Regions from separate parts of the Streptomyces sp. VNUA24 genome, predicted to be linked through region 4. Evidence: riboswitches for the same ligand, from Rfam matches in the RefSeq annotation. Region 4 holds a riboswitch; each other region holds the start of a gene.

Region 1 (7,159 bases), 3.5 Mb from region 4:
GCGGGGCGGGAGGCGCGGCGGGCGCACGGTTCCAGGCTGCTGTAGACCGTGGCGGAGGCCAGGCGCGGGTCGGCGGGGTCGATCTTGGCGAGGGCGGCCTCCTCGGCGTGGACCACGGGGTCGCCGCCCTCGCGGGAGTGGCCGCGTGCCAGTTCCGTACCGTCCTCGGCGACCACCACGGCCCCCACGCTGAACGCGGTCCGCGAGGGCGGGCACGCGGCGGCCAGTTCGCAGGCCAGATCCAGCCAGTGGCGGTCGGCGGGGGAGACGTCCCGTCCGGTGCCGGGGACGCTGGGGGCGTAGCGGATGAGGACGATGTCGCCGACCGGCCGGGTCTCCAGCAGGCGGAGCCGGCTCCTCGGCCCCCCGGGGTACGCGCCCGTCCCGAAGAGCCGGGGCGCGTCCGCCTCCCCCACGAACACCGGTGCCACGGCCAGTTGGATCTCGTCCGCCAGGTCCTGCCGGAGCAGCTGGGTGTGCACGAGGCCGCCGCCCTCCACCATGAGGCGCCGCACGCCGCACACGTCCGCGAGGTGGTCCAGGACGGCCGTCCACTCCAGTTCGGGGCCGACGGAGACCACGGTCACGCCGTCCGGTCCCGTCGGCAGGCCCAGCCCGCGCAGCCGGTCGGCGCCCTTGTCCGTCGTGTACACGGCTTTCTCGCCGCCGGTGTGCCAGAACCGTGCCGCCGGGTCGAGATCGCCGGACGCGCTGACCGTCACCTTCAGCGGGTACTCGGGCAGCCCGGCGGCGACACGGGCCGCGCGCCGCTCGGGGGAGTTGACCAGCAGCCGGGGGTTGTCGGTGCGCAGGGTGCCGGCGCCGATCAGGATGGCGTCGACGGAGGCGCGCACCTCGTCGACCCGGTCGAAGTCGGCCGGGCTCGACAGCAGCAGCCGCTCGGGTCCGGTGTCGTCCAGGAAGCCGTCCAGGGAGACGGCGGCGGACAACAGGACGTAGGGCTGGGGCATGGGACGCGCTCCCTTGGTTCAAGTTTTAAACAATACCTACACTGTACGTATGACGACCCGCTGGCTCACCCCCGACGAACAGCGTGCCTGGCGCGCCTACGTGGCCGCGAGTTCCCTTCTGGAGGACGCGCTCGACCGCCAGCTCCAGCAGGAGGCCGGCCTGCCGCACCTCTACTACTCCATGCTGTCCGCGCTCTCCGAGACGCCGGAGCGCCGCATGCGGATGACCGAACTCGCCGAGCGCCTGAAGATCACGCGCAGCCGGCTGACGTACGTCGTGACCAGGCTGGAGAAGGACGGCCTGGTGCGGCGCGAGGACTGCCCGTGGGACAGGCGCGGCAGCGTGGCCGTGCTCACCGACGAGGGCATGACCCTGCTGGAGCGCACGGCGCCGGGGCATGTCGAGACGGTGCGCAGGGCCGTCTTCGACCATCTCGCCCCCGAGCAGATCAGCCAGTTCGAGGAGATCTGCGGGGCCATCGCGGCAGCGATCCAGGGCGGCAGCCCCCTCGCGGCCCCCGGCTCGGACGACCTCCCGTGGCGCCGCCGCGCATGCCCGTCGAGCCAGCAGGGGCAGCAGGGCGAGCCGGGCGGGTCGGGCGAGCGGGACCCGGGCGGGTCGGGCGAGCGGGACCGCGCCTGAGGGGCGTGCGGCACCGGCGCATGGCCTCGCGGCGCATGACGGGAATGTGACGTACCCCCAAATCAGTTGCTTGAAATTTGAAGCACGGGTTAGAGTCACTCCGAGCGTTGTGCTTCAAAACTGAAGCACAACGACACCCCGCACCAGGACCGGAGAACCCGCATGCCCGACATTCCCGCTGCCACCCCGCGTGCCCGCGTCCGGGTGCCGCTGCGTTTCCAGGACGGTTACGCCGTCGACGCCGAACTGGTCACCTTCCACGGCCTGGTCGACGGCCAGGAGCACCTGGCGATCGTCCTCGGGGACCCCGCCCCCGGCACGGACCCCCTGGTCCGGCTGCACTCCGAGTGCCTGACCGGCGACGTCTTCGGTTCCGCACGCTGCGACTGCGGTCCGCAGCTGCGCGAGGCGGTGGAGCGGATCGCCGAACGCGGTGGCGTCCTCCTCTACCTCCGCCAGGAGGGCCGGGGCATCGGCCTCTACAACAAGCTCGACGCGTACGCCCTCCAGGACCAGGGGCTCGACACCTACGAGGCCAACGCGGCCCTCGGTCTGCCCGAGGACGCCCGCGACTACACGGCGGCGGCCCAGATGCTGGGTGCCCTCGGCATCGACGAGCTGGACCTGCTCTCGAACAACCCCGACAAGGCGCAGCAGCTCCGCGACCTCGGCGTGGGCGTCCGTCACCGCGTCCCCACCGGTGTCTTCACCACCGCCCACAACGTCCGCTACCTGCGCGCGAAGGTCCTCCAGACCCAGCACACGCTCCCCCTGCCGGAGCTGACGGGACTGACGGGACTGGCAGGAGTGACGGCGGGCTGACCCCGGCGAGGGTCGCTCCCCTGCCCTCCGTCAGAAGGGCCCTAGCCCACTCGGCCCCGCCGACTGGCCCCGCGCCCCGCCCACGGAAACCCTGTTTCCGTGGGCACGGAGAACGGATGGCGGGTGTGAGGGAGCCGGTCGGGCGGCGGTTCTCGTTCCTCCGTACGCTCACACGCGCCGTCCCGGCCCTGCTGATCACCGTCGGACTCTTCTACGACCACTTCACCCCGCGTGAGTTCACGGCGGTCCCCTTCTTCACCGCCGCGCCCCTGGTGGCGGCCCCGCTCTTCTCGCTGCACGGCACGGTGATCACCGGGATCGTCTCGATCTCCGGGGTCAGCGCCGTGCGCGGCTACTACGGCGACACGGGGCAGGTGGACGCGATCACCGAGATCGCCACGGTGGTCACCGTCGCCGTACTGGCCGTACTGATCAACCGTCTCGTCCGCCGCAGCGACGCCCGGCTCGCCACCGCCCGGGAGATCGCCGAGGCGGCGCAGCGGGCCGTCCTGCCGGTGCCGCAGGAGCGGATCGGCGGGCTGGAGATCGCCGCGCGGTACGAGGCCGCGCAGGCGGGGGCGTCGATCGGGGGCGATCTGTACGCGGTGCAGGACTCGCCCCACGGCGTACGGCTGATCGTGGGCGACGTGCGCGGCAAGGGGCTCGGCGCGGTGTCGGCGGTGGCGGTGCTGATCGGCGCGTTCCGGGAGGCGGCCGAGCAGGAGTCGACGCTCGAAGCGGTCGCCCAACGGCTGGAGCGGGCGCTGGCCCGGGAGGCGACCAGGCGGGAGGCCGCGCTGCGGGACGCGGCGGTGGAGTACGAGGGGTTCGTGACGGCCGTGCTGGCGGAGTTCCCGCACGGGGCCGGGCGCGCCCGGATCGTCAACCGGGGGCATCCCTCCCCCCTCCTGCTGCTCGCCGACGGCACCCTGTGCTCCCTGGACGCGCCGCGGCCGGCCCTCCCGCTGGGCATGGAGGACCTGGGCGCCTGGCCCGACCGCGCGGAGGAGGCCGGGTTTCCGCGGGGGGCCACGCTCCTGTTCCACACGGACGGGCTCTCGGAGGCGCGGGACGCGTGCGGTGTCTTCTACGATCCGATCGAACGTCTGTCCGGGCGGGTCTTCTCCGCGCCGCGCTCCCTGGTGACGACCCTGGCGGACGAGGTGCGCCGGCACACGGGGGACGGTACGACGGACGACATGGCCCTGCTGGCGGTCCGCCGGCCGTGACCGCGGGCGGGTGCGGGGCCGGTGACCGCCTCTATATCACCCAGCGTGGCTGTTCGACCGTTCTCCGTAGACGTGCTGATGTCCCGTCAGAACTTTTGTTACTCCTGAGGCAAGTCAACTCGCCCGTTTTAAACCCCTCATGACCCGTAAAGTCCAGCAGAGGGGCCGGAACGATCATTCAGAACAGCTTGGAATGGAGTACTCACGTCTATTAACGTTCGATAACGCAGCGCGGTCGTCCCAGCCGTCACAAGAGACGGCTCCGTGCTCACGCGCCGAATCCCGCAAGGGAACCGGGGAACCACCACCCTGGGGTGAATCGCACGGAGACCGTCGTGGCAGTCCGCACGACCGGTTTACGCGCGTAGGAGACCTTCCTGCTCCGAACCCGTCAGCTAACCCGGTAGGCGAGGAGGAAGGAAGGAGTACGCCCACGTGGCGTCGAACCGGTCCGCGACCGAAGCCCCAGTCGTGCCGAGCCAACGCGAAGGCGAGAGCCGGACGTTCGGCTACGGCAGCTACAACAGCGACAACGAGGGCCCCTGGCAGGAGTGGAATCCCAGCGAGGACACCCTGCGCCCCGCTCGCGGCCGGCACCGTGTCGCCAAGAAGACCGGTGTACTCGCCCGTGGCGGTCTCGGCCGCAGCTCCACCGTCCTCGGCGTCGGTGTCATAGCCGCCGTCAGCGGCGCCGGCATGGCCAGCGCGCAGTCCGGCAAGGCCCCGGTGTCCATCTCGATGCCCGACATGCCGAACGTCGGCTCGGTCTTCGAGGACGAGGCCGAGGAGCCGGAGCCCGAGGCGTCCAGGACGCCGCTCAGCAGCGCCGGCCTGACCCCCGCCGAGGCCCAGCAGGGCACCGCGGACGCCGGTGAGGCCCTGCGCGCCCGCATCATCGCCCAGGCCGAGTCCCAGCAGGACGCCTTCGACAAGGCCGCCGCCGAGGCCGCCCAGACCGCCGCCGCGGACAAGGCCGCCGAGCTGGCCGCCCAGGAGAAGAAGGAAGCCGAGGCCAAGGAGGCCGCCGCCAAGAAGAAGGCGGCGGAGGAGGCCGCGGCGAAGAAGGAGGCCGAGCGTCTGGCCTCCCTCGCCACGCAGTTCACGCTGCCCACCTCCTCCTACACCCTCACCTCCACCTTCGGCCAGGCCGGCCCCTACTGGTCCTCCGGCTACCACACCGGCCTCGACTTCGCCGCCCCGACCGGCACCCTGATCAAGGCCGTCGGCAGCGGCACGATCACCCAGGCCGGCTACGAGGGCTCCTACGGCTACAAGACCGTCCTCACCCTCGATGACGGCACCGAGATCTGGTACGCCCACCAGTCCTCCATCGGCGTCAGCGTCGGCCAGAAGGTCGCCACCGGCGACGTCATCGGCCGCGTGGGCGCCACCGGCAACGTGACCGGCGCCCACCTCCACATGGAGGTCCACACCGGCGGCTCGGCCAACGGCATCGACCCGGCGGCGTGGCTGCGCAGCAAGGGCCTGACCCCGTAGAGCGGTCGGACGACGAACGACGACGCCGCGTGGGTCCGTGAGGACCGCGCGGCGTTCGTCGTCCCCGGGACCGGCCTCCGCTCGGACGCCTCGCTCCCACGGCTTCACGCGGCGTTCACGCCAGGGCGGAATGCGGGCGTCCGCCGGGCTGGTTGAGGGATGACATGACTTCTCTTCGCAAGCTGGGCACGTCCGACATCGAGGTCTTCCCCCTCTCCCTCGGCGGCAACGTCTTCGGGTGGACGGCCGACGAGGCACAGTCCTTCGCCGTCCTCGACGCCTACACGGCCGCCGGGGGCAACTTCGTCGACACCGCCGACTCCTACTCGGCCTGGGTGGAGGGCCACACGGGCGGTGAGTCCGAGAGCATCATCGGCAGGTGGGTCAGGTCCCGGGGCAACCGGGACGACGTGGTCATCGCGACCAAGGTGAGCCAGCACCCCGAGTACCAGGGGCTGACGGCGGCCAACATCAAGGCCGCGGCCGACGCCTCCCTCGCCCGCCTCGGCACGGACCGCATCGACCTCTACTACACGCACTTCGACAAGCCCGAGGTGCCGGTGGAGGAGATCGTCACCGCCCTCGACGACCTGGTGAAGGCCGGCAAGGTGCGGGCGATCGCCGCGTCCAACATCACCCCCGAGCGTCTGAAGGCGTCCCTGGACTTCTCGGACGCCGAGGGCCTGGCCCGCTACGTGGCCGTCCAGCCGCACTACAACCTGGTCTCCCGGGACACCTACGAGGGCCCGCTGCAGACCGTCGCCGCCGACGCCGGCCTCTCCGCCGTCCCGTACTTCGCCCTCGCCAAGGGCTTCCTCACGGGCAAGTACCGCCCCGGCATCACGGTCGACAGCCCCCGGGCGGCCGGTGCCGGCGCCTATCTCGCGACTCCGGCCGGCACCCGCGTCCTCGCGGCCCTCGACGAGATCGCCGAAGCCCGTGGGGCCGCCCACGCCACCGTCGCCCTCGCCTGGCTCGCGGCCCAGCCGACCATCGCCGCGCCGATCGCCTCCGCGCGCAACCTCGACCAGCTCCCGGACCTGCTGGCCGTCGCCGACCTCACCCTCACCCCCGAGGAGCTGCGGCGCCTGACCGACGCGTCGGCGTAGCCCACACGGCCCCGGCGGCGGGTCCTAGGAGCGGTACGGGTTGTACCCGGGGTACGCGGCCACTCCGTAGGCCACCGGCTGGGGGTGGGGCCCGTACCCGCCGTACCCGCTGTATCCGGCGTACGCCCCGTACTCGTAGCCGTACCCGTGCCCATAGCCATAGCCATAGCCGTACCTGGGCTCGGCGTCCCGTCCGGCGTACCCCATCGCCGGGCGGGCCACCTCCCGCCGCCGCCACAGCTCGAACAGCAGCTCCCGCTCACGGAGCGCGAAGTCGCTCCCGGCGCGCCCCCGCAGGCCCCGGTGCCGGAGGAACGCCAGCCGTGTCGCGTACGCCTCGTACTCCGCCACCGACCGCGCCCCGGCCTTCCCGAAGTGATGGGCCGCGTACTCCCGCGCCACCCGCCTGGCCCGCATCGAGCCCAGCACGTACGGCTCGGGCGGGGTCAGCCAGCCCGCGGCCGCGTACGCCGGCAACGCCTCCCGCACGGTCCGCAGCTCCCGCTGCCGGGCCCAGATCACCCACCACGTCAGCAGTCCGAACGCCGGCACCATGAACCCCGCGTACACCGCGAAGAACCCGTACTCCCCGAAGGTCGCCGAGCCGTTCCACACCGAGTGCATCGCCATGGCGAGCAGCAGCCCGCTGAGCGGCACGAGGACGCGTCGACCCCGCTGCCAGTCGGCGGAGACCGCCGCCACCCCGAAGCCGATCCCCGTCAGCACGGTGAACAGCGGATGCGCGAACGGCGACATGATCACGCGCACGAAGAAGGTGGCCGCGGTGACCGACGCCAGCCCGGTCCCCCCGCTGAGCTGGTCGGTCCCGAAGGCGGTGCCCAGATAGAGGATGTTCTCGGTGAACGCGAAGCCGGTCGCGGTGAACCC
Region 2 (7,159 bases), 2.0 Mb from region 4:
TGCCAGTCGATACTCCGCGGCCCCCGCGCAAGCTCTACCGCAGCAGCGACGGACGCTGGCTCGGAGGCGTGGCGCGAGGGCTCGCCGGACATCTCGGTCTGCCCGTGACCTGGGTGCGGCTCGTCTTCGCCGGCCTCTTCCTCGCGGACGGCCTCGGTGCCCTGGTCTACGCGGCGTTCTGGTTCTTCGTCCCGCTCGGCGTGGGCGGCGTCGACAACCAGCGGCCGCCCGCCCTCGCCACCGAGACCTCCCCCGACGGCCGCCGCAGGCTCGTGGCCCGCAAACCCGACCGCGGCCAGATAGTCGCCCTGCTCCTCATGGTCGTCGTGGCCATGGTCTTCGTCGGCAACGTCGACCTCGGCGGAGCCGCCCGGGCCTATCTCTGGCCCACCGTGCTCGTCGCGGCCGGCGTCGCCCTGGTCTGGCGACAGGCGGACAACGCACGGCGGGCCCGCTGGGCCGAGGTCGGCCGTCGACGGCGGACGATCACGCTCCTTCGTTCCGTGGCCGGCGTCCTGCTGGTCACCGCGGGCGTGTCCGGGATATTCGTCCTGCAGGGCTCGGCCGCCCACCTGGGCTCGGTGCTGCAGGCCGCGCTCGCGGTGCTCGTGGGTATAACGCTGCTGGCCGGCCCGTATCTCGTCCGCATGACCCAGGACCTCTCCGAGGAGCGCCTGATGCGTATCCGCGCCCAGGAGCGCGCGGAGGTCGCGGCCCACGTCCATGACTCGGTGCTGCACACGCTGACCCTGATACAACGCAACGCGGACAGCCCGAACGAGGTGCGCCGCCTCGCCCGCGCCCAGGAGCGCGACCTGCGGAACTGGCTGTACAAGCCCGAGGGCACGGGGAAGGACGAGGACGACGAGCCGGACACCCTCGCGGAGGCCGTGCGACGCAACGCCGCGGAGGTCGAGGACAAGCACGGCGTTCCCATAGAGGTGGTGGTCGTGGGTGACTGCCCGCTCGACGAAGGACTGAGCGCACAGATGCAGGCCGCGCGCGAGGCGATGGTGAACGCGGCCAAGTACGGTGGCGAGGGCGGTGCCGTGCAGGTCTTCGCCGAGGTCGAGGGAAGGACGGTCTTCGTGTCCGTCCGTGACCGCGGTCCGGGCTTCGATCTCGACGCGATACCCGCCGACCGCATGGGGGTCAGAGAATCGATCATCGGCCGCATGGAGCGCAACGGCGGTACGGCACGGCTCCGCGCCGTACCGGACGGCGGCACGGAGGTCGAGTTGGAGATGGAGAGGGCGGAGACGACGTCATGAGTGACGCGAACGGGGCGAACGACCTTGCCGCAGGCGGTTCGGGCACGGGCCCGGCCGGGGACTGGAGCGGTGCGACCGCGCGGGGCACGGACGCGGCCGAGGGTGTGCCCGGCGAGTCCGGCCGGCCCGACTCGCCCTCCACGACCGCCGCGGTCGCCCCTGTCGGCGATCCGACCGGGCAGTCTGCTGCGGTCGAAAGCGGTGCCGGGGCGGGAGCCGCCGTCTCCGGGGCCGGGCGGCACGTCCGGGTCGTGCTGGTGGACGATCACCGGATGTTCCGTACGGGCGTGCAGGCCGAGATCGGGCAGACGGACCGTACCGGTGTGGAGGTCGTCGGGGAGGCGCCCGACGTCGACCAGGCGGTCTCGGTGATCACCAGTACGCGGCCCGAGGTGGTGCTCCTCGACGTGCATCTGCCCGGCGGCGGAGGCGTCGAAGTCCTGCGCCGCTGTTCCGCGTTGATGGCGGATGCCGAACAACCCGTCCGGTTCCTCGCGCTGTCCGTCTCTGATGCGGCGGAGGACGTGATCGGTGTGATCCGGGGAGGTGCGCGCGGCTATGTCACCAAGACGATCACCGGCTCGGACCTCGTCGACTCCATCTTCCGGGTGCAGGAGGGCGACGCCGTCTTCTCCCCTCGCCTGGCCGGCTTCGTTCTCGACGCCTTCGCCTCCACCGACGCCCCGCCCGTCGACGAGGATCTCGACCGGCTCACGCAGCGCGAACGCGAGGTGCTGCGTCTCATCGCCCGCGGTTACGCGTACAAGGAGATCGCCAAGCAGCTCTACATCTCGGTGAAGACGGTGGAGTCCCATGTCTCCGCCGTGCTGCGGAAGTTGCAGCTCTCCAATCGGCACGAGCTGACGAGATGGGCGACGGCACGACGTCTGGTGTGAGGAGCTGGAGGAGCTGACCGCGGGTGTCGGCGACCGGTGGCGCTGGCGGTGCCGGTGCTTCGGGCGGCGGGGCCGGCGCTCGGGCCTCGGCTTCCGGGAGCCGCCCGGTCCCGTTCACCGGCCCCGGACGGCTTGCCCGCCCAGCCCGGCCCGGGGCCGCCCAGCCCCGGCCCGCCCCGCTGCGCGTGCCTCCCGCCCCGTCTGCCCCGCCTCCTGCCAACCGGACGCGTCCTGGCTGGGGCGCCCGGTCGGCAGGCGAGTGTCCTGACCGAAGGCGTCCGGTCACGGGTCAGGTCACCCGCGTGGCTCCCGCGAAGGGCATCTCGTCGAGTGGGGCCACCCGCACCGGGGCCGAGGGGTTGGGCGCGTGGATCATCTGGCCGTTGCCGATGTAGATGCCGACATGGCTGATGCCGGAGTAGTAGAAGACGAGGTCGCCCGGGCGGAGTTCGGAACGGGAGACACGGCGGCCAGCGTTGATCTGGGAGTAGGTGGTGCGGGGGAGGGAGATGCCCGCGGCGCGGTAGGCCGCCAGGGTGAGACCGGAGCAGTCGAAGGCGTTCGGGCCGGTGGCGCCCCAGACGTAGGGGCTGCCGAGTTTGGAGAAGGCGTAGGAGACGGCCGCGGCGGCGCGGGAGTCGGGGGCGTCGGCGGTGGCGGAGGCCGGGGAGACCGGACCGGTGAGGTCGCGCCGGGGCGAGAGGGAGGAGCGGGAGGCGTGCCCCGTGGTGCCGCCCGAGGTGGCGAACCGTGCCCGGTCCTCCGTGGTGAGCCGGCCGAGCAGCCGCCGTGCGTCGGACAGCTTGGAGGTGACGGTCTTCTTGTGCCGCTTCAGCTCGGTCTGGCGCGTCTTGAGCGTGCCCAGCTCGACCCGGGCGGCGCCGCGCAGGCGTTCGATCTCCAGCAGTTGCTTCCGGACGCTGGCGACATCCGCCGACTGCCGGGTGCCGACCCGCTCGGCGAGGGCGGCGCCGTCCAGGTACCGGTCCGGGTCGGCGGAGAGCGCGAGCTGCCACGCGGGGTCCATGCCCCCGCGCCGGTACTGCGCCGCCGCCAGTGAACCCAGCTGGTCCCGTGCCGAGTTGAGCCGTTCGGTGCGGCGGGCGGCCTGGTCGCGCAGCTCCTCCAGGTTCTCCTGGGCCTTGTCGGCCTTCTCCTTCGCGCCGTTGTACTTCTCGGTGGCGACCTCGGCCTCGAGGAACAGCTTGTTCACTTTGGCCCTGACCTGTTCGGGCGTGAGCTGCGGGTCGGCGTGTCCGGTGCCGTCGAATCCGGTCGCCGTCGCGGCGCCCGCGAGGGCGAAGGTCGCGGCCGTGCGGACCGTATGGCCGCCGAGTGAGCGCTGTCTGGGCTTGCGGTGCGCTGCCACGTGGAGTCCACGTCCTCTCCGTACGACCGCCGTCCGCGGTACGGGCAGCGTCTGCCCGTACGGACCGCCTGGGGGGAGCGGTGGCACGTCCGGCGGCGGCCCGCACAGGGGGAGCGGGACGCCGCCGGACCTTCTCGGCGGTGGTGTCCGACTGCCGCCCCTGGCCGGGCGGCGGTGGGGAGCCGGTCACCTGAGGGAGGACGCTAAACCTGGGCGTGAGGGCCCGGTAACGCGTTGTACGGAAGTGGCGTGCACCGACCGTGAGGTGACCGTATGTGACCGTGATCTCACCCTGGCGCCGCCGCCTTCACGCTGAGCGATGACCGATCCGGTCATTTCGGACCACTCGGCGGCGTGACGGTGCTATGTGGCGCATATATGCAAGATCGAGTTCCGTGCCCCGGCAGTCCCAGAGGCTCCGGAGAACCCGGCAGCCCCAGAGGCTCCGGCAGTCCCAGAGGCCCCGGCGGTCCCGGCGACCCCCGCGCCCGGCCCGGTCGAGGGCTCTCATAGGCTCCGCGCATGGACGTACTCATCCACATCGTCGTCGCGCTCCACATCATCGGCATCGCCTCGCTCCTGGGCGGTTTCCTCACCCAGATGAAGGCCATGGGCCAGGGCACCGCCCGCTTCGTGCCCGCCATGCTCCACGGTGCCCTCACCATGCTCGTCACCGGCGTGCTCCTCGTCGGCCTCAACCAGGCCGACGACCAGCCCGTGAACAACATCAAGATCGGCGTCAAGCTCGCCCTGCTGATCGTGATCCTGGGGCTGGTCTATGTGAAGCGGGACGAGGAGAAGGTGGCGAAGCCGCTGTTCGGCCTGGTGGGGGCGCTGACCGTCGCGAACGTCTTCATCGCGGTGCTCTGGACCTGACGGTCCACGCCTCCCGGCGACCGTGCTTCCCGGCGACCGTGCCTACGCCGGCCGCACCACGCTGTGGACCGAGGACTCGCCGTCGTGGAAGACCGACTCCTCGCGGACGTACGTGCCCGGCTTCGGGGCGTGGATCATCATGCTGTTGCCGATGTAGAGACCGACGTGGCCGACGGTGTCGTGGAAGAGGACGAGGTCGCCCGGCCTGGCGTCGGCGAGGGGGACCGTGGTGCCGGCGGCGGCCTGGTCGTGGGTGGTGCGGGGGAGGTCGACGCCGGCGGCCTTCCAGGCGGCCTGGGTGAGGCCGGAGGGGTCGTAGGACCCGGGGCCGGTGGCGCCCCAGACGTACGGCTTGCCGATCTGCGCGCGGGCGAAGGCGATGGCCTTGGCGGCCTTCGTGGCGTACGCGGAGTCCTCCACCGGGACGGTGGACCCCGGGGTGGTGTCGGTGAACGTCCCCGTGCCGGTCGAGGCGTCCTCCGGGGTTGCCCACGAGCCCCCCTGGCCCGCCTGGGAGTCCTGCCCGTCCTGGGGGCCCTGGGCTTCCCGGGACTCCTGGGGCGCCGTCCGGGCCGCCTGCTGCCGAGCGAGTTCCTCCGCCTCGCGGTCGGCCTCCTCCCGCTCGCGCTGCTCGATCGCGCCGAGCCGGGTCCTCTCCTCGGCGGTGAGGGCGGACAGCAGTTCGCGGGCCCGGGCGAGCTTCGCCTGGACCGTGGCCTTGCGGGCCTTGAGGGTGTTCTGTGTCTCGGTGAGCTGGTCGAGGCTGTCGCTCGCCTCCCCGCGCTGCTCAGCCGCCTCGGCCAGGTCGCTCGCAGACTCGTCGACGGCTGCCTTCTGACGGCCCGTCGGCTGACCCGTCGGCTGACCCGCCGACCGGTCCGCCAGCTGTTCCGTCCGCTGGTTCCGGTCGAGGTAGGCCCGCAGGTCGTCCGCCGCCGACGGGGACGCCTGGTCGGAGGCCGCCGCGCCCGTGCGGTTCTCGGCCGCGGCGGGGGAACCCGGTTCCTCCCGCGTCTCGTTGAGCTTCTCCTGGCGCTTGGTGACGGCTTCGAGGAGGGTCTCGACCTGCCTCTTCGGCCTGGGCGTCTTCTCCCTGGCCGTGTTGTAGATCTCGGTCGTCGAACCGGCCCGGCGGTAGAGGTCGCCGACCTTCTTCTCGACCTCCTCCAGACTCGGCTTGTCGTCGGCGGAGGGCGCAGCCGTGGCCGTGGCCGTGCCCGTCTGGGAGAGCAGCGCCACGGAGGTGAGGGCTGCGGTCGCGAGAGCGGGGGTGCGTATGCCCGCGCGCGTTCCGGCCGGACGCGGCTTGCGGTGCGGCGCCATGGTTCGGCGTCTCCTTCCGTGGTCCGCCTACCGAGTTAGCTGTCGGGTTCGGGCGCATGCTTCGGAAGGTTTGCCCTACGGCCCTTGCCGCGTGCGGCGGTCGGGCCGATTCACCCCGGAGAACGGTGGGTCCCCGGCTCCGGCTGCCCCGATGGGCGCACCGGACTCGGCGGAGGTCGTGCGGCCCGGCGACGTTCGCCGGTTGGGTCGTACGGCCCAGAAGAAAAAGTTAGCCAACTCGTGTGGTCCGTGTGAAGGTTGATGTTCGATATGCCCGATACGTTTTCGTGACCTTAGCCTCTTCCGCGTGACAGGCGGTACGCTCGATCGCTCACCGTCGCACCGCGGTCGCGGTACGTGGCGCGGCGGGGCGGGTGCGCGGCCGGACGCGGACTTCCCGGGGCGGCCTCCCGCTGTCAGTGCGGGCGCCTAGACTCGGAGAGCGATGAGCAGCCTCTTTGACGACAGCTTCCTGGCGGACCTCCAGGCCCCCCGCGGCCACGCGGAGGAGCCCCCGCCGCCGCCCGAGGACGATCACGTACCGGAGTCGCTTCCGGACGATCTGTTCGGCGGGAAGTTCGACGTGCCTCCGGACCGGGACGCGTACTACCGCGACGGCGCCCCCCGCCCCGCGATCGACGCGGCGGCGCTGCTGGAGGGGCTGAACGACAACCAGCGCGCGGCCGTGGTCCACGCGGGCTCGCCCCTGCTCATCGTCGCCGGCGCCGGCTCCGGCAAGACCCGGGTGCTCACCCACCGCATCGCGCACCTGCTCGGCGAGCGGCGGGTCCACCCGGGGCAGATCCTCGCGATCACCTTCACCAACAAGGCCGCCGGCGAGATGAAGGAGCGCGTCGAGCAGCTCGTCGGCCCGCGCGCGAACGCGATGTGGGTCATGACCTTCCACAGCGCGTGCGTCCGGATCCTGCGGCGCGAGTCCAAGAAGCTCGGCTTCACGTCCTCCTTCTCGATCTACGACGCCGCCGACAGCAAGCGCCTGATGGCGCTCGTCTGCCGCGATCTGGACCTCGACCCGAAGCGCTTCCCGCCCAAGTCCTTCAGCGCCAAGATCTCGAACCTGAAGAACGAGCTGATCGACGAGGAGGACTTCGCCGCCCAGGCCACCGACGGCTTCGAGAAGACCCTCGCCCAGGCGTACGCGCTCTACCAGTCCCGCCTCCGCGAGGCGAACGCGCTCGACTTCGACGACCTGATCATGACGACGGTCAATCTGCTGCGCGCCTTCCCGGACGTCGCCGAGCACTATCGCCGCCGCTTCCGGCATGTCCTCGTCGACGAGTACCAGGACACCAACCACGCGCAGTACGCCCTGGTCAGAGAGCTGGTCGGCACCTCCGAGCACCCCGTGGACGTACCCCCCAACGAGTGGGACGTACCGCCCGCCGAGCTCTGCGTGGTGGGTG
Region 3 (7,159 bases), 4.2 Mb from region 4:
ACACGGACACGGACACCGACGGAACCTGAACCGCCGGTCGCCGGTCGCCGGTCGCCGGTCACCGCTCGCCGACGCCGTCGGCAGCCGGGGCACGGGCAGGCCGCCCCGCCGGCGCCGGATACCGTCGGCGGGTGACCAACCAGCCCGCACCCAGCTCCGCCGTGCCCACGGGTACCGGCGCGCCCGAGCTCTTCACCTGGGAGTTCGCCACCGATCCCTACCCGGCGTACGCCTGGCTCCGAGAGCACGCCCCCGTCCACCGGACCCGTCTGCCCAGTGGTGTGGAGGCGTGGCTGGTCACCCGCTACGGCGACGCGAAGCAGGCCCTCGCCGACGGGAGGCTGTCGAAGAACCCTGCGCATCACGCCGAGCCCGCGCACGCCAAGGGGAAGACGGGTATCCCCGGCGAGCGCAAGGCCGAGCTGATGACGCACCTGCTGAACATCGATCCGCCGGACCACACCAGGCTCCGTCGCCTCGTCTCGAAGGCGTTCACGCCCCGCCGGGTCGCCGAGTTCGCCCCCCGGGTCCAGGAGCTGACCGACCGGCTCATCGACGGATTCGCGGACCGGGGGGAGGCCGACCTCATCCACGAGTTCGCCTTCCCCCTGCCCATCTACGCGATCTGCGACCTGCTCGGCGTCCCCCGCGAGGACCAGGACGACTTCCGGGACTGGGCGGGCATGATGATCCGGCACGGCGGCGGTCCGCGGGGCGGTGTCGCACGGTCGGTGAAGAAGATGCGCGGCTACCTCGCCGACCTCATCCACCGCAAGCGGGAAGGGCTCACCGACCACCCCGCCCCCGGCGAGGACCTCATCTCCGCGCTCATCCGCGCCTCCGACCACGGTGAGCACCTCACCGAGAACGAGGCGGCGGCGATGGCGTTCATCCTGCTGTTCGCCGGGTTCGAGACCACCGTCAACCTCATCGGGAACGGCACGTACGCCCTCCTCACCCACCCCGGGCAGCGTGCCCGGCTGCAGAGCTCCCTCGCCGCCGGGGAGACCGGACTGCTCGAAACAGGCGTCGAGGAACTCCTGCGCTACGACGGTCCCGTCGAACTCGCCACCTGGCGCTTCGCGACCGAGCCCCTCACCCTCGGCGGGCAGGACATCGCCCCCGGCGATCCCGTCCTCGTCGTCCTCGCGGCGGCCGACCGCGACCCGGCCCGCTTCGACGACCCCGACACCCTGGACCTCTCCCGCCGTGACAACCAGCACCTCGGCTACGGCCACGGCATCCACTACTGCCTCGGCGCGCCACTCGCCCGGCTCGAAGGCCAGACCGCGCTGGCGACGCTCCTCACCCGCCTCCCGGATCTCCGACTCGCGGTGGATCCCATCGACCTGAGGTGGCGCGGCGGGCTCATCATGCGCGGACTGCGCACATTGCCAGTGGAGTTCAGCTGATTCGGTATCAGGAGGGCTGGCCAGAAGAAGCAGGGAAAACGAACGATTGTCCTGAGGTTCGCCCGTCATGGTGGCCGTGAGTCGAGTGGCGGCCGTATGTGCGGCTGCCGCACTACGGTCCGATGTCATGAAGCTGGTGGTGCAGGTGAAGCTGCTGCCGACGCCCGAGCAGGCGTCGGCGCTGGACGTGACCCTGAGCGCCTGCAACCGGGCTGCCACCTATGCCTCTGCCGTCGCCTTTGCCAAGGACTTGACGGACCGTAACGGTCTACAGAGGGACGTGTATGCGGATTTGAAAGCAACCTTCGGGTTGTCCGCACAGCCGGTGGTGCGGGTGGTGAAGAAGGTGGTCGACGCCTACGCGACACTGAAAGCCAATCTGCGGGCTGGCAATGTGGGGTCATCTGCCTCGAAGCGGTACCGCAAGGCGGTCGGCGCCCCGATCGTCTTCCGGCCGGAGGCGGCGCAGCCGTTCGACGACCGCTGCCTGTCCTGGCAGTGCGACGCACGCACGGTGTCCATCTGGACGGTGAATGGGCGGATGAAGGGCATCCGTTTCGCCTGCTCGTCCGACCAGCTCAAGATGCTCATGGCGCATCGCAAGGGTGAGAGCGACCTGGTCCAGCGGGGTGGCAAGTGGTTCCTCATCGCTACCTGCGAGATTTCCGAGCCGGACGTTTACGAGCCAGTCGACTGGATCGGGGTGGATCGGGGCATCGTGAACCTGGCCACCACCTCCGACGGTGCCAACCATCAAGGGCGCGGCTTGACTCGCTATCGACGTTGGCAGGCTTGCAAGCGCGCTGAGTTGCAGCGGAAGAACACCCGATCGGCTCGGCGGCGCCTGGCTTGCTGCAGGCAGAAGGAGAAGCGCCATACCGCTCACGTGAACCATCGGATCAGTAAGGAGATCGTGTCCGTCGCCCAACGCACCGGTCGCGGCATCGCTGTCGAAGCACTCGGCGGCATTCGCGAGCGGGTACGGCCACGCGGCGGCCAGCGGGACAGGCTCTCCTCCTGGCCTTTCCACCAGCTCGGGCAGCATCTCGCCTACAAGGCCCGCCGGGCTGGGGTGCCATTCCTGGAGGTGGATGCGGCCTACACATCGCAGCGTTGTCCGCGCTGCGGCCACACCGAGCGGGCCAACCGGTCCGACCGGGATCACTTCCGTTGTCGTCGGTGCGGCCTCGCTGGGCCTGCCGATGTCGTCGCCGGGGTCAACGTGCGCAACCGCGCACGCTCGGCGTGGGCATTCGTCACCATGCCCGTCCCGTCACCGGCGTAGCCGACAGCGGGAGATGCGACCCGTGACCGTCCTGTCGTAGGGGGCAGTCGGGAGCGCGACGCGGTGTGAACTCTCATGCGGCAGCCTGATGGTTCACGGCCGAGATGGTGACGTGATCTGTGCTGCATCGACTTGTTATAAACGATCGTCTAAGGCTACGTTCACACGTCAGTGCGAAGGGGTCGTCACGCCCGTCGCACAGGCCACCGCTGTCGTGTGAAAGGCAACCGCATGCTCTCCGGGAACGGTCGTCACCGTCGCCCCCGTCAGGCTCCGGCTCTCCTCGTCGCGGCGGGAGTGACCGGGTCGGCCATCGCCATCCCGCTCCTCGGCGCCACCGGCGCGAGTGCGGCGAGCGGAACCACCTGGGACCAGGTGGCGGAGTGCGAGAGCGGTGGCTTCTGGAGCGCGGACACCGGGAACGGACGCTACGGCGGTCTCCAGCTGACCCAGGCCAACTGGGAGAAGTACGGCGGCCTCGAGTACGCGAAGACCGCGGACCTGGCCAGCCGCTCCCAGCAGATAGCCGTGGCCGAGAAGGTCCTCGCCGACCAGGGCGTCGGCGTCTGGTCCACCTGCGGACTGCTCCACAACCTGGGCGGCGACTCCGGTTCCGCCGACGTGGACACCGGCGTCGCGGACGACTCGTCGAACTCCGGCAGCGGTTCCGGTACATCCGGTTCGCCGGATTCCTCCGCTTCGCCGGACTCGGCCGACTCGGCCAAGTCGACCGACGACGCCGACTCCGGCGACGGCTCGGGGAAGCGGGCCGCCTCGCCGACCCCGTCCGCGGACGCGGACACGGACGACGGTTCCGCGAAGGCGACCACGGACTCCGACTCCGACTCCGCGGACTCCACCGGCTCCGGCGACGGCGACTCCCGCACGTCCGGCGGCGGAACGTCGGACGACGCGCGCCGGAGCGACGGTTCCGCGGCCTCCGGCGACGGCGAGAGCGGTACGGGCCGCCACCGCGGCGCCAGCGCCGACGAGGGATCCGGCACGGACACCGGCTCCGCCGCGGAGTCCGGCGACGGCTCACGCGCCGACGGCACCTCCTCCGGCCGTCACGCCTCACGGGACGGCGGCGCCTCGCGCGAGGCGGTCGAGGGCGCCTACACCGTCCGCGTGGGGGACAGTCTGACCGGCATTGTGGACTCGCTCGGCCTGGACGGCGGGTGGCGGTCGCTGTACGCCGAGAACGAGCGCACGGTCGGAACCGACCCGGACCTCATCCTTCCCGGTCAGACCCTCGAAGTCGGTGCCGAAACGGGCGAAAAGTAGCGGCAGTTCGGGTCATGGTTCGACCCTGATTGCCCGTTTTGATCTCCGTGGGAGATGAATCACAGACCCCCTGATCGTCTTTGAAATTCGGGCAATCACCTGTTTACGGTCGTGACCGCTCGCCACAGCGGGCCCTCCCGGTCGGCACGCCGAATCCTGCCATCGGCCGTGAGGAACAGTCGTCGCGTCAAGCGCCGTAGGCAGGAGCGGGGGACCCAAGGTAAGTGCCGGGTCCGGCGGTTGCGGCCCTTCGGGGGCGCAACGACCGGAACCGGCTGGGGGTGAAGCCGCGCGACGTGAGCCGAGAGGCGAGCGTGCGCGGCCGGGCAACTCAACCGGCCCGAACCCGACAGCTCACCTCGCAGGCGTCGGTGAGGGGATCTCTCCATGCTGTTCTCCAGCAAGGGCAAGCACCGTCGCCCGTCCAAGGCCGCTCGCGCCATCGCCGTCGTCGGCGTCACCGGTGCCGCCGCCGTCGCCGCCCCGCTGATGGCCGCCGGCAGCGCCTCGGCCGCCACCGCCTCCGAGTGGGACGCCGTCGCCCAGTGCGAGTCCGGCGGCAACTGGTCCATCAACACCGGCAACGGCTACTACGGCGGCCTGCAGTTCTCGGCCTCCACCTGGGCCGCCTACGGCGGTACGCAGTACGCCTCCACCGCCAACCAGGCGAGCAAGGCCCAGCAGATAGCGATCGCCGAGAAGGTCCTCGCGGGCCAGGGCAAGGGTGCCTGGCCGGTCTGCGGTGTCGGCCTGTCCGGCGCCTCGTACGACGGCGCCCCCGCCTCCTCCGGCACCACGAACTCCTCCGGCTCCTCGCAGAGCACGCAGGAGAGCACCAAGAAGAGCACCGAGGGCAACCGCGCCTCCCGCTCCTCCGAGCGCGCCACCGTCAAGACCCCGACCGGCAAGAAGGTCAAGAAGGGCGACGGCGAGTACAAGGTCGTCAAGGGCGACACCCTCAGCGGCATCGCCGCGAAGAAGCACGTCAAGGGTGGCTGGGAGAAGCTCTTCGAGCTGAACAAGGACATCATCGACGACGCCGACTTCATCTACCCGGGCCAGCAGCTCCACCTGAGCTGACCCACGGCGTCCACGACGGCCGCCACACGCCTGCCGCCCCCACGGCCGCCCCCACGGCCGGGCAGGCGAGGGCAGGTTCAGCCGGGCCGGAAATCAGGCCGCTCCCCGGCTGAACCACAGCCCGCTCACATCCGTGTCCTCCAGAGTGAAGACCTCGTGAGGGCCGTCCCCCCGTCCCCACGGGCTCCCCGCCCCGGTGCGCATTCCCCCGTACGCACCGGGGCGGGGCTTTTTTTGCACCGTCGGCGACTTCTCTTGTTCACCCCCCCTTTGTTCCGGGCGGGAACAATGGGTACGGTCTGTCTGTCCACGGGACGGTCGGTCGGCTGCCGACGGCCCGGGGGCGGTTAGGCTCTAGTCGCACGGCCCCAAGCGGCCCCGCACAACCAGCGTCACATCCCATGAAGGAGATGCTCGTGCCGTCCATCGACGTCGTCGTAGCCCGGGAAATCCTCGACTCACGAGGCAACCCCACCGTCGAGGTCGAGGTCGGCCTCGACGACGGCAGCACGGGTCGTGCCGCCGTTCCCTCCGGTGCCTCCACCGGCGCCTTCGAAGCCATCGAGCTGCGGGACGGCGACCCCAACCGCTACCTCGGCAAGGGCGTCGAGAAGGCCGTCCTCGCGGTCATCGAGCAGATCGGCCCGGAGCTGGTCGGCTACGACGCCACCGAGCAGCGCCTGATCGACCAGGCGATGTTCGACCTGGACGCCACCGACAACAAGGGCTCCCTCGGCGCCAACGCCATCCTCGGCGTCTCCCTCGCCGTCGCGCACGCCGCCTCCGAGGCCAGCGACCTCCCGCTCTTCCGTTACCTGGGCGGCCCGAACGCGCACCTGCTGCCCGTTCCGATGATGAACATCCTGAACGGCGGCTCGCACGCCGACTCCAACGTGGACATCCAGGAGTTCATGATCGCCCCCATCGGCGCGGAGTCCTTCTCCGAGGCCCTGCGCTGGGGCGCCGAGGTCTACCACACCCTCAAGAAGGTGCTGAAGACCAAGGGCCTGTCCACCGGCCTCGGCGACGAGGGCGGCTTCGCCCCGAACCTGGAGTCCAACCGCGCCGCCCTGGACCTCATCCTGGAGGCCATCAAGGAGGCCGGCTACACCCCCGGCGAGCAGATCGCCCTCGCCCTGGACGTCGCCGCCTCCGAGTTCTACAAGGACGGCGTCTACACCTTCGAGGGCAAGGAGCGCTCCGCCGCCGAGATGACGGAGTACTACGCCGACCTCGTCGCGTCGTACCCGCTCGTCTCCATCGAGGACCCGCTGTTCGAGGACGACTGGGCCGGCTGGAACACCATCACCGAGAAGCTGGGCGACAAGGTCCAGATCGTCGGCGACGACCTCTTCGTCACCAACCCCGAGCGCCTCGCCCGCGGTATCGAGGAGGGCTCGGCCAACGCCCTGCTCGTCAAGGTCAACCAGATCGGCTCGCTGACCGAGACCCTGGACGCCGTCGAGATGGCGCAGCGCAACGGCTTCAAGTGCATGATGTCCCACCGCTCCGGCGAGACCGAGGACGTCACCATCGCCGACCTGGCCGTCGCCGTGAACTGCGGCCAGATCAAGACCGGTGCCCCGGCCCGCTCGGACCGCGTCGCCAAGTACAACCAGCTGCTGCGCATCGAGGAGATCCTCGACGACGCCGCGGTCTACGCCGGCCGCTCCGCCTTCCCGCGCTTCAAGGGCTGAGCCGCCGACTGACCCGTTGAGGGCCAAGCCCGCGCCAGTCGTACGTACGTCCCCGTACCGGTCCCGTACCGTGTGCGGGGACGTACGCGCGTGCGCGGGAGAAGGCAGCAGCGGAAGGGGACGCGGGACATGGCCGTGAAGGACCGGGACCGGGACCGTTTCTCCACCGCGACCCGGCTGAAGGTGCTCGGTGAGCAGACGGCCGCCCGGGTCTACCGCTCCCAGGCCAAGCGCCAGGTCCGCCGCTCCCGGCTGACCGGCCGGGCCGCGCTGCTCGCCCTCGTCCTCTGCTCGATGATCGTGGCGCTCGCCTATCCCATAAGGCAGTACGTCTCCCAGCGCGCCGAGATCGCCGACATGCAGCGGCAGCGCCAGGAGGCGCGCGAGCGGGTCGAGGAGTT
Region 4 (7,159 bases):
CGCGGGAGTGCTCGGCCGTACGCTCCTTGATCATCTTGCGGTAGGAGGCGGTCATCCGGCCGGCCGCCCTGCCGTCGCCCAGCAGCGCGCGCAGCTGGTCCAGGTCGCCGTCGCGGACCATCTTCCAGAACTCGGCGCCGTCGGCCGGGTCGCTCAGCGGCAGGTTCACGTTGACCACGCCGGGGAGCGGGATGTCCGGCCCCTCCAGCTTCTGGTCGGCCGCGTTGCGGAAGTCGAAGATCGTGTGCAGGTCCAGCGAGGCGAGGAACGCGGCGTCCTCGTCGGTGGCGTGCGCTAGGTGCCCGCTGCGGAACAGGACCCCGTGACGCACGCGGCGGCCGTCCACCGTCGGCAGACCCCCCACATCGCGGAAGTTGCGCACTCCGGTCAGCTCGGGCTCGGTCGACGGGATCTGCTGCGTCACTGGGGCTCCCTCCCATCCGGCCGTCGGCGGCAATCGCCGGCGGGCACGCACTCCGCACTGAGGCGCGCCCTCGACGATACGACATGGGTGTGCGGCTCCCTGAGTTGTCCACAGGGGGCGCGGCGCGCTCGTCCGCGGTTGTCCACAGGCCCCGTCGAGCGCTCGGACCGACCTGCGATGATGTTGCCGCTTGATCGCACCTGATCGAATCTGTGAGGGCTTGATGTTGGAAATCGGCGCAGACGGCCGGACCTGGATTCTCACCGGGCCCAGGAGCAGCTATGCCCTGCGGCTCACGGACGACGGCGAGTTGCTGCACCTGCACTGGGGGCCGCGGATCGCGCTGGCCGACGCCGAGGAGCTGGCCGCCCGGCAGCGGTTGCCGTACTGGCCGTTCGAGGCCCCGGTCGACGGACACGAGGAGTACCCCGTCGAGGGCGGCCCCCGTTTCACCCGGCCCGCCCTGTCGGTGCGCACGGACGAGCGGCGCGGCACCGAGTGGACCTTCCGAGAGTACGAGGCCGACGCCGACGAGCTGCGGCTGCGGTTCGCCGACGGCGGGCTCGGGATCACACTGCACTACCGGCTGCGCGACGACGTGATCGAGCGCTGGGTGACCCTGGTCAACGACGGGCCGGCGGTGGAGCTGCTGCGGGCCGACTCGGCGACCTGGACGCTGCCGACCCGCGCGGAGGAGACCTGGCGGCTGTCCCAGCTGCACGGACGGTGGGCGGCCGAGTCCCGGCTCGTGCGCGCCGACCTCACCTACGGCGAGAAGGTCATCGGCAGTCGGCGCGGCCACACCGGGCACCAGCACCTGCCCTGGGTCGCCCTGGACACCGACGCCACCGAGGAGCACGGCGAGGTCTACGGCTGCGCACTCGGCTGGTCGGGGTCCTGGCGGATCGCGGTCGCCCAGCTGCCGGACGCGCGGGTGCAGATCACCGGTGGCGCCGGGTACGACGAGTCCGGTCTGCTGCGGCTGGAGACGGGCGAGACGTTCACCACCCCCGTCTTCGCCGGACTGTGGAGCGACGGCGGCCACGGCGGCGCGAGCCGCGCCTGGCACGCGTACCAGCGGGCGTACGTCATCCCGCACGCGGACCAGGACCGGCCGGTCCTCTTCAACTCCTGGGAGGCCACCGAGTTCGACATCTCCGAGGAGCAGCAGGGCGCGCTCGCGCGGCGCGCGGCGGCCATCGGGGTCGAGCTGTTCGTCGTGGACGACGGCTGGTTCGGGGCGCGGACGAGCGACCGGGCCGGCCTCGGCGACTGGACGCCCAATCCGGACCGCTTCCCGCAGGGTCTCAAGCCCCTGGCCGACGAAGTGCACGCCCTCGGTATGCAGTTCGGTATCTGGGTCGAGCCCGAAATGGTCAACCCGGACAGCGAGCTGTACCGGGCGCATCCCGAATGGGCCCAGTTCCAAACAGGACGAAAGAGGACGGAGCTGCGTAATCAGCTCGTCCTCAACCTCGCGCGCGAGGACGTCCAGGAATACCTCTGGGAGAAACTGGACGCGCTGCTGTCCGGTGCGCCGATCGACTATGTGAAGTGGGACTTCAACCGCTGCTTCACGGATGCCGGCTGGCCGGGCGAGTCGTATCCGCAGAAGCTGTGGGTCGAGCACGTGCACGCCTACTACGCCCTGCTGGACCGGCTGCGGGCCGCGCACCCGGGGGTGGCGTTCGAGTCGTGCTCCGGAGGCGGCGGCCGCATCGACCTCGGGGTGATGGCCCGGACCGACCAGGTCTGGACGTCGGACAACACCGACCCGCTCGACCGGCTCGCCATCCAGCACGGCTTCAGCCAGATCCACCCGGCCCGGACCATGGCCGCCTGGGTCACCGACAGCCCGAACAACCAGCTCAACGGTCGCGTCAGCTCCCTGCGGTTCCGCTTCGTCAGTGCCATGGCGGGTGTGCTCGGGGTGGGCGGCGACCTCACCGAGTGGACGGAGGAGGAGCTGGCCGAGGCCGGGGAGTGGGTCGAGCTGTACAAGCAGATCCGGCCCGTCGTGCAGCGCGGTGATCTGTACCGGCTGCGGCCGCCGACGGGTGGGCTGAGCGCCGTGCAGTACGTCCACGGCGACGAGGTGGTGGTCCTGGCGTGGCTCCAGGCCCAGCACTACGGCGAGCCGCCCGCCCCGCTCCGGCTGCGCGGCCTGGACCCGACAGAAACGTACGAGTGCCGCGAAACGGGCGAAGTGCACCGAGGGGCCGTGCTGTTGCACCACGGGCTATCGACGGGACTGCGCGGCGATTTCGATGCGAAGGTTATCCGCTTGCGTCGGACTTGAGCGATCCGTCCGAAATGCAGCCTTGATTCCAACAAGCCCTGGAATAAAGCCTACTGGCACGTAGGGGCGTGAGCAGCGTCATATTCGTGACGTTCCGCTGTCGCCATGTGCACGTAATTCGCGCACGATTCCAGGGCGGTTGGGAAAGGGGCACGACCCGTCTTTTACGGAGCGTGAGGGTTGATTGATGTAAGGATCAGGTAGGAAGACGCACAAGAAGTCCCAATGGTTGTCTCTGTGGCCACAAGTCGCTTACGTTCGGCGTCAATCCGGACGGACGCCCAATCCTGCCGCCGACCGGAGCCGCACACCGAACCGATCCACGGCAGGAGCGGGGGACCCACAGGAATCACCGCCTGTTCCGGTCTCCGGAACAAGCTAGGGGTCAAGCCGTGCGCGAGCACGGCCGGACATCTCCAGTCCGCACCCGACAGCTCACCTCGCAGGCGCCGGAGAGGAATTCGCCATGCCCGCGAAGGGTAAGCACCGCCGTCCCAAGTCCCAGCGTCTCACCCGCTCCATCGCCGCCGCCGGGACCGGTGGCGCCGCGCTCGCACTGCCGCTGATCGGAGCCGCCGGCGCCCAGGCCGCCACCCCGGCGGCCGCCGTGTCCGGTGTCTCCGAGAAGACCACCACCCTCACCGGCGAGCAGGCCGCGGCCGAGGCGGGCGCCCGGATCGCGCAGGCCGAGAAGACCGCTCAGGCCGAGCGGACCGCCGCCAAGAAGACGGCCAGAACCTACTCGGTGAAGGTCGGCGACTACCTGGCGAAGATCGCGGACGAGCAGGACGTCGAGGGAGGCTGGAAACGCCTCTACTCGGACAACCGCGCCGCGATCGGCTCCGACCCGTCGCTGATCCACCCGGGTCTGAAGCTGTCCATCGGCGGGCAGGGAGCGGGCGGTACGTCCCAGTCCTCGAAGCCGCAGCTGTCCCGGTCGTCGAAGGCCGTCGAGCCGTCCGAGTCGTCGCAGTCGCCCAAGTCCTCCGGCCCCTCGAAGAAGGAGTCCAAGGACACCCAGGCGTCGGCCTCCACGTCGAACGGCCAGTCCTCCTCGGCCAACGGCTCCGGCTTCAGCCTGCCCATCCAGGGCGCCACCGTGGGCACCGCGTACAAGACCGCCGGCAGCATGTGGTCCAGCGGCTACCACACGGGCGTCGACTTCGTGGCCCCGACCGGCACCGCCCTCAAGGCCGTGGGCGCGGGCACCGTCGTCTCCGCCGGCTGGGGCGGCGCGTACGGCAACCAGGTCGTCATCAAGCTGGCCGACGGCTACTACGCCCAGTACGCCCACCTCTCCTCGATCTCCGTCTCCGCGGGGCAGTCCGTGAGCGGCGGTCAGCAGATCGGTCTCTCGGGCGCGACCGGCAACGTCACCGGCCCGCACCTGCACTTCGAGATCCGCACCACTCCCTCCTACGGCTCGGACCTCGACCCGCTGGCCTACCTCCGCTCGAAGGGCGTCAGCGTCTGAGGCCCCGCTCCCCGTTGACGTCGAAGGCCGGTCCCGCTCCGCCGGGGCCGGCCTTCGACGTCCCCCGGCGCGGGGGCGTGTTGCGGTTGCGTGGCATGGCCGGTGGAAGCCTCGACAGGGGGTGACCGGGAGGACACAGTGATCTCCGTAAGCGCTTTCTACTCGGGGAAGCCCATGTCCCGTGGCGCGTCGTCGACGGACAGGAGTGTCATGACCACCCGCAGAGCTTTCGGGGTTCTCGCAGCCGGCGCGGCCCTCGCGGCACTCGGCCCGGCCGGACCGGCGACCGCGCACACGCGCGCGCCCGGGCGCCGGGGCCGGCTGATCGCCGCCGACGACTTCCGGCACGGACTCGGGTGCTGGGCGGTGGAGTTGGAGCGGGGCGGGGAGGTCACGGCCTCGCGCGGTGTGCTGGAGGTCGACGTGCCGGCCGGGGCCACGGTCTGGTTCCGGCGGCGGCTGGAAGGGCCGTACGCCGTCGAGTACACGGCCACGCCGGTCTCGGCGGGCGGGGCCAACGACCGGGTCTCCGACCTCAACAACTTCTGGAACGCCGTCGACGTGCGCTCGCCGGGCGATCTGTTCGCCACCCCGCGCGCGGGCGCGCTCGCCGAGTACGACCATCTGAAGACGTACTACGTCGGGTACGGCGCCAACACGAACACGACGACCCGCCTGCGCCGGTACGTCGGTGAGCCCGGGGTGCGGCCGCTGATCCACGACTACACCGAGCCGCTGCTCGTCGCCAACGCGCCGCACCATGTGCGGATCGTGTCCGACGGGTCGAAGGTGCAGTGGTGGAACAACGGCCGGCTGGTGTTCGACTACGTGGATCCCGCGCCGTACACCGAGGGACACTTCGCCTTCCGTACCACCTGGAGCCATTTCCGGATCGAGGACTTCCGGGTGTGGAGGTTGCGCGGTCGCCCTTGAGGGGCGGCAAGGGGGAGCGGGCTCGGGGCGGGCGCGGTGCCGCCGCCCCGGCCTGCGGTATTCCGGGTTGACCAACACTTGACGCGTGGTCTATCTCACCGGTCGTCAAGCCCTTATTACGGTCGCGTAGGTCACATGTGAAGGTGAATCATGGGCCGATGTGGCAGACGATTCGAATGACAGCAGAACGATGATCGGGTCGTACGTGGCGCTGGGGGACAGCTTCACCGAGGGCGTCGGCGACCCCGGGCCCGACGGGCGGTTCGTCGGCTGGGCCGACCGGTTCGCCGTACTCCTCGCGGACCGGGTGCCCGAGGGCGACTTCGACTACTCCAACCTGGCCGTGCGGGGAAAGCTCCTCGACCAGATCGTGGCGGACCAGGTGCCGAGGGCACTGGAACTCGCGCCGGATCTGATCTCCTTCTGCGCGGGCGGCAACGACATCATCCGGCCGGGTACCGACCCCGACGAGGTCGCCGAGCGGTTCGAGCGCGCGGTGGCCAGGCTCACGTCGGCGGTCGGCACGGTCATGGTGACCACCGGGTTCGACACCCGTGACGTGCCCGTGCTGAAGCATCTGCGCGGCAAGATCGCCACGTACAACCTGCATGTGCGGGCCATCGCCGACCGGTACGGGTGTCCGGTGCTGGACCTGTGGGCCCTGAAGACGGTGCAGGACCGGCGGGCCTGGGACCTCGACCGCCTGCACCTGTCCCCGGAGGGGCACACGCGGGTCGCCCTGCGGGCCGGGCAGGTGCTCGGCGTCGACATCCCCGCCGACCCGGACCAGCCGTGGCCCCCGCTGCCGCCGCGCGGCACGCTGGAGATGCGGCGGGACAACATCCAGTGGGCGCGGGAGTACCTCGTGCCGTGGATCGGACGGCGGCTGCGGGGAGAGTCCTCCGGCGACCACGTCTCGGCGAAGGGGCACCTGTCGCCGGACGACATCAGGGTGCGGATCGGGGCGGTGGCCTGAGCGGGGTGCCTCCGGCGGTTCGGCGAATTCGAAGTGGGCCGGGGGTGCGCCGCTGAGGTGAGGCGCGTGGGGTTGGGGGGGCGTGCGGGTCGGTGGGCGGGGTTCCGGCTCGTTGTGGTTGCTCGCGCAGTTCCTCGCGCCCCTGATGGGGTGGGGGCGTTCGGCAGGGGTGGGCTGGGCTGGGCTGGTCGTGGTGGGGTGTGGGTCGGTGGGCGGGGTTCCGGCTCGTTGTGGTTGCTCGCGCAGTTCCTCGCGCCCCTGAAGGGGCGGGGGCGTCCGGCGGGGGTGGGCGGGGTTCCGGCTCGTCGTGGTTGTTCGCGCGGTTCCCCGCGTCCCTGAAGGGGTGGGGTCAGCGGGTTGCTGCTGTCAGGGATGCTCGGGTCAGGCCCAGCTCGTGGGCCAGGGCCTCGTCGGCCCATTCCTGGGCCCGGGTGCGGGAGACGGTGCCGCCGTAGGCCGTCAGCTGGACGGCCAGGCCGTCCAGGAGGGCGGTGAGGCGCAGGGCCGTCGCCGAGGGGTCCGGGCAGCGGAACTCCTCGGCGGCCACGCCCGCCTCGATCACCTCGGTGAGGGCGGCCTTCCAGCGGGTGTCCAGTTCTCGGGTGACCTCGCGCAGGGCGGGATCGCGCACGGCGGCAGCCCAGCCCTCGATCCACAGCCGCCAGCCCTTGGCCTGACCGGTGGGCGCGTACCAGCGGACGGCCGCACGGAGCCGGCGCAGCGCCGTGGTGCGCCGGCCCAGCAGCTTGCGGAGATGGGCGAGGTCGTCCTCGGCGGCGTACCGGAAGGCCTCGGCCACCAGTCTTTCCTTGGTCGAGAAGTGGTACAGCACCAGGGCGTTGCTCACCCCGAGGACGGCGGCCACGTCGGCGATCCGCACCGCCGCGACGCCCCGCTCCTCGATCTGCCCGACGGCGGCCCGGAGCAGCTCCGCGCGCCGCTCGGCCACACTCAACCGCACCCTGCCCACACGGCAACCCTACCCAGGCCCGCGGACCGCCGCGGCCCCGCTCAGCGGTGCCGACCGAATCTCTCCGTGATGGCCGGTACCCG

What was found. Region 4 has a riboswitch for cyclic di-AMP ahead of PYR72_RS10845 (M23 family metallopeptidase). Riboswitches for the same ligand answer to the same signal wherever they lie in the genome.
Region 1: linked by a shared signal. The riboswitch ahead of PYR72_RS26235 (M23 family metallopeptidase) and the one ahead of PYR72_RS10845 (M23 family metallopeptidase) in region 4 are both predicted to bind cyclic di-AMP.
Region 2: linked by a shared signal. The riboswitch ahead of PYR72_RS19310 (NlpC/P60 family protein) and the one ahead of PYR72_RS10845 (M23 family metallopeptidase) in region 4 are both predicted to bind cyclic di-AMP.
Region 3: linked by a shared signal. The riboswitch ahead of PYR72_RS28930 (transglycosylase family protein) and the one ahead of PYR72_RS10845 (M23 family metallopeptidase) in region 4 are both predicted to bind cyclic di-AMP.

The regions. Positions count from the first base shown of each region.
Region 1 covers NZ_CP119143.1:6,119,546-6,126,704, forward strand. Annotated here, with positions in the region: gene PYR72_RS26215 (dihydrofolate reductase family protein) at 1-971, opposite strand, end outside; gene PYR72_RS26220 (MarR family transcriptional regulator) at 1,021-1,614, shown strand; gene ribA (GTP cyclohydrolase II) at 1,777-2,436, shown strand; gene PYR72_RS26230 (PP2C family protein-serine/threonine phosphatase) at 2,553-3,665, shown strand; cyclic di-AMP (ydaO/yuaA leader) riboswitch at 3,929-4,090, shown strand; gene PYR72_RS26235 (M23 family metallopeptidase) at 4,101-5,162, shown strand; gene PYR72_RS26240 (aldo/keto reductase) at 5,327-6,271, shown strand; gene PYR72_RS26245 (PrsW family intramembrane metalloprotease) at 6,296-7,159, opposite strand, start outside.
Region 2 covers NZ_CP119143.1:4,590,605-4,597,763, reverse strand. Annotated here, with positions in the region: gene PYR72_RS19330 (ATP-binding protein) at 1-1,271, shown strand, start outside; gene PYR72_RS19325 (response regulator transcription factor) at 1,268-2,167, shown strand; gene PYR72_RS19320 (NlpC/P60 family protein) at 2,457-3,536, opposite strand; gene PYR72_RS19315 (hypothetical protein) at 4,059-4,412, shown strand; gene PYR72_RS19310 (NlpC/P60 family protein) at 4,455-5,735, opposite strand; cyclic di-AMP (ydaO/yuaA leader) riboswitch at 5,744-5,917, opposite strand; gene pcrA (DNA helicase PcrA) at 6,181-7,159, shown strand, end outside.
Region 3 covers NZ_CP119143.1:6,745,947-6,753,105, forward strand. Annotated here, with positions in the region: gene PYR72_RS28910 (nucleoside triphosphate pyrophosphohydrolase) at 1-29, shown strand, start outside; gene PYR72_RS28915 (cytochrome P450) at 132-1,412, shown strand; gene PYR72_RS28920 (transposase) at 1,540-2,697, shown strand; gene PYR72_RS28925 (transglycosylase family protein) at 2,929-3,981, shown strand; cyclic di-AMP (ydaO/yuaA leader) riboswitch at 4,164-4,364, shown strand; gene PYR72_RS28930 (transglycosylase family protein) at 4,369-5,061, shown strand; gene eno (phosphopyruvate hydratase) at 5,478-6,758, shown strand; gene PYR72_RS28940 (septum formation initiator family protein) at 6,888-7,159, shown strand, end outside.
Region 4 covers NZ_CP119143.1:2,591,101-2,598,259, reverse strand. Annotated here, with positions in the region: gene PYR72_RS10855 (tyrosine-protein phosphatase) at 1-424, opposite strand, end outside; gene PYR72_RS10850 (alpha-galactosidase) at 648-2,723, shown strand; cyclic di-AMP (ydaO/yuaA leader) riboswitch at 3,027-3,185, shown strand; gene PYR72_RS10845 (M23 family metallopeptidase) at 3,190-4,197, shown strand; gene PYR72_RS10840 (DUF6250 domain-containing protein) at 4,408-5,130, shown strand; gene PYR72_RS10835 (SGNH/GDSL hydrolase family protein) at 5,321-6,106, shown strand; gene PYR72_RS10830 (TetR family transcriptional regulator C-terminal domain-containing protein) at 6,456-7,076, opposite strand; gene PYR72_RS10825 (Glu/Leu/Phe/Val dehydrogenase dimerization domain-containing protein) at 7,118-7,159, opposite strand, start outside.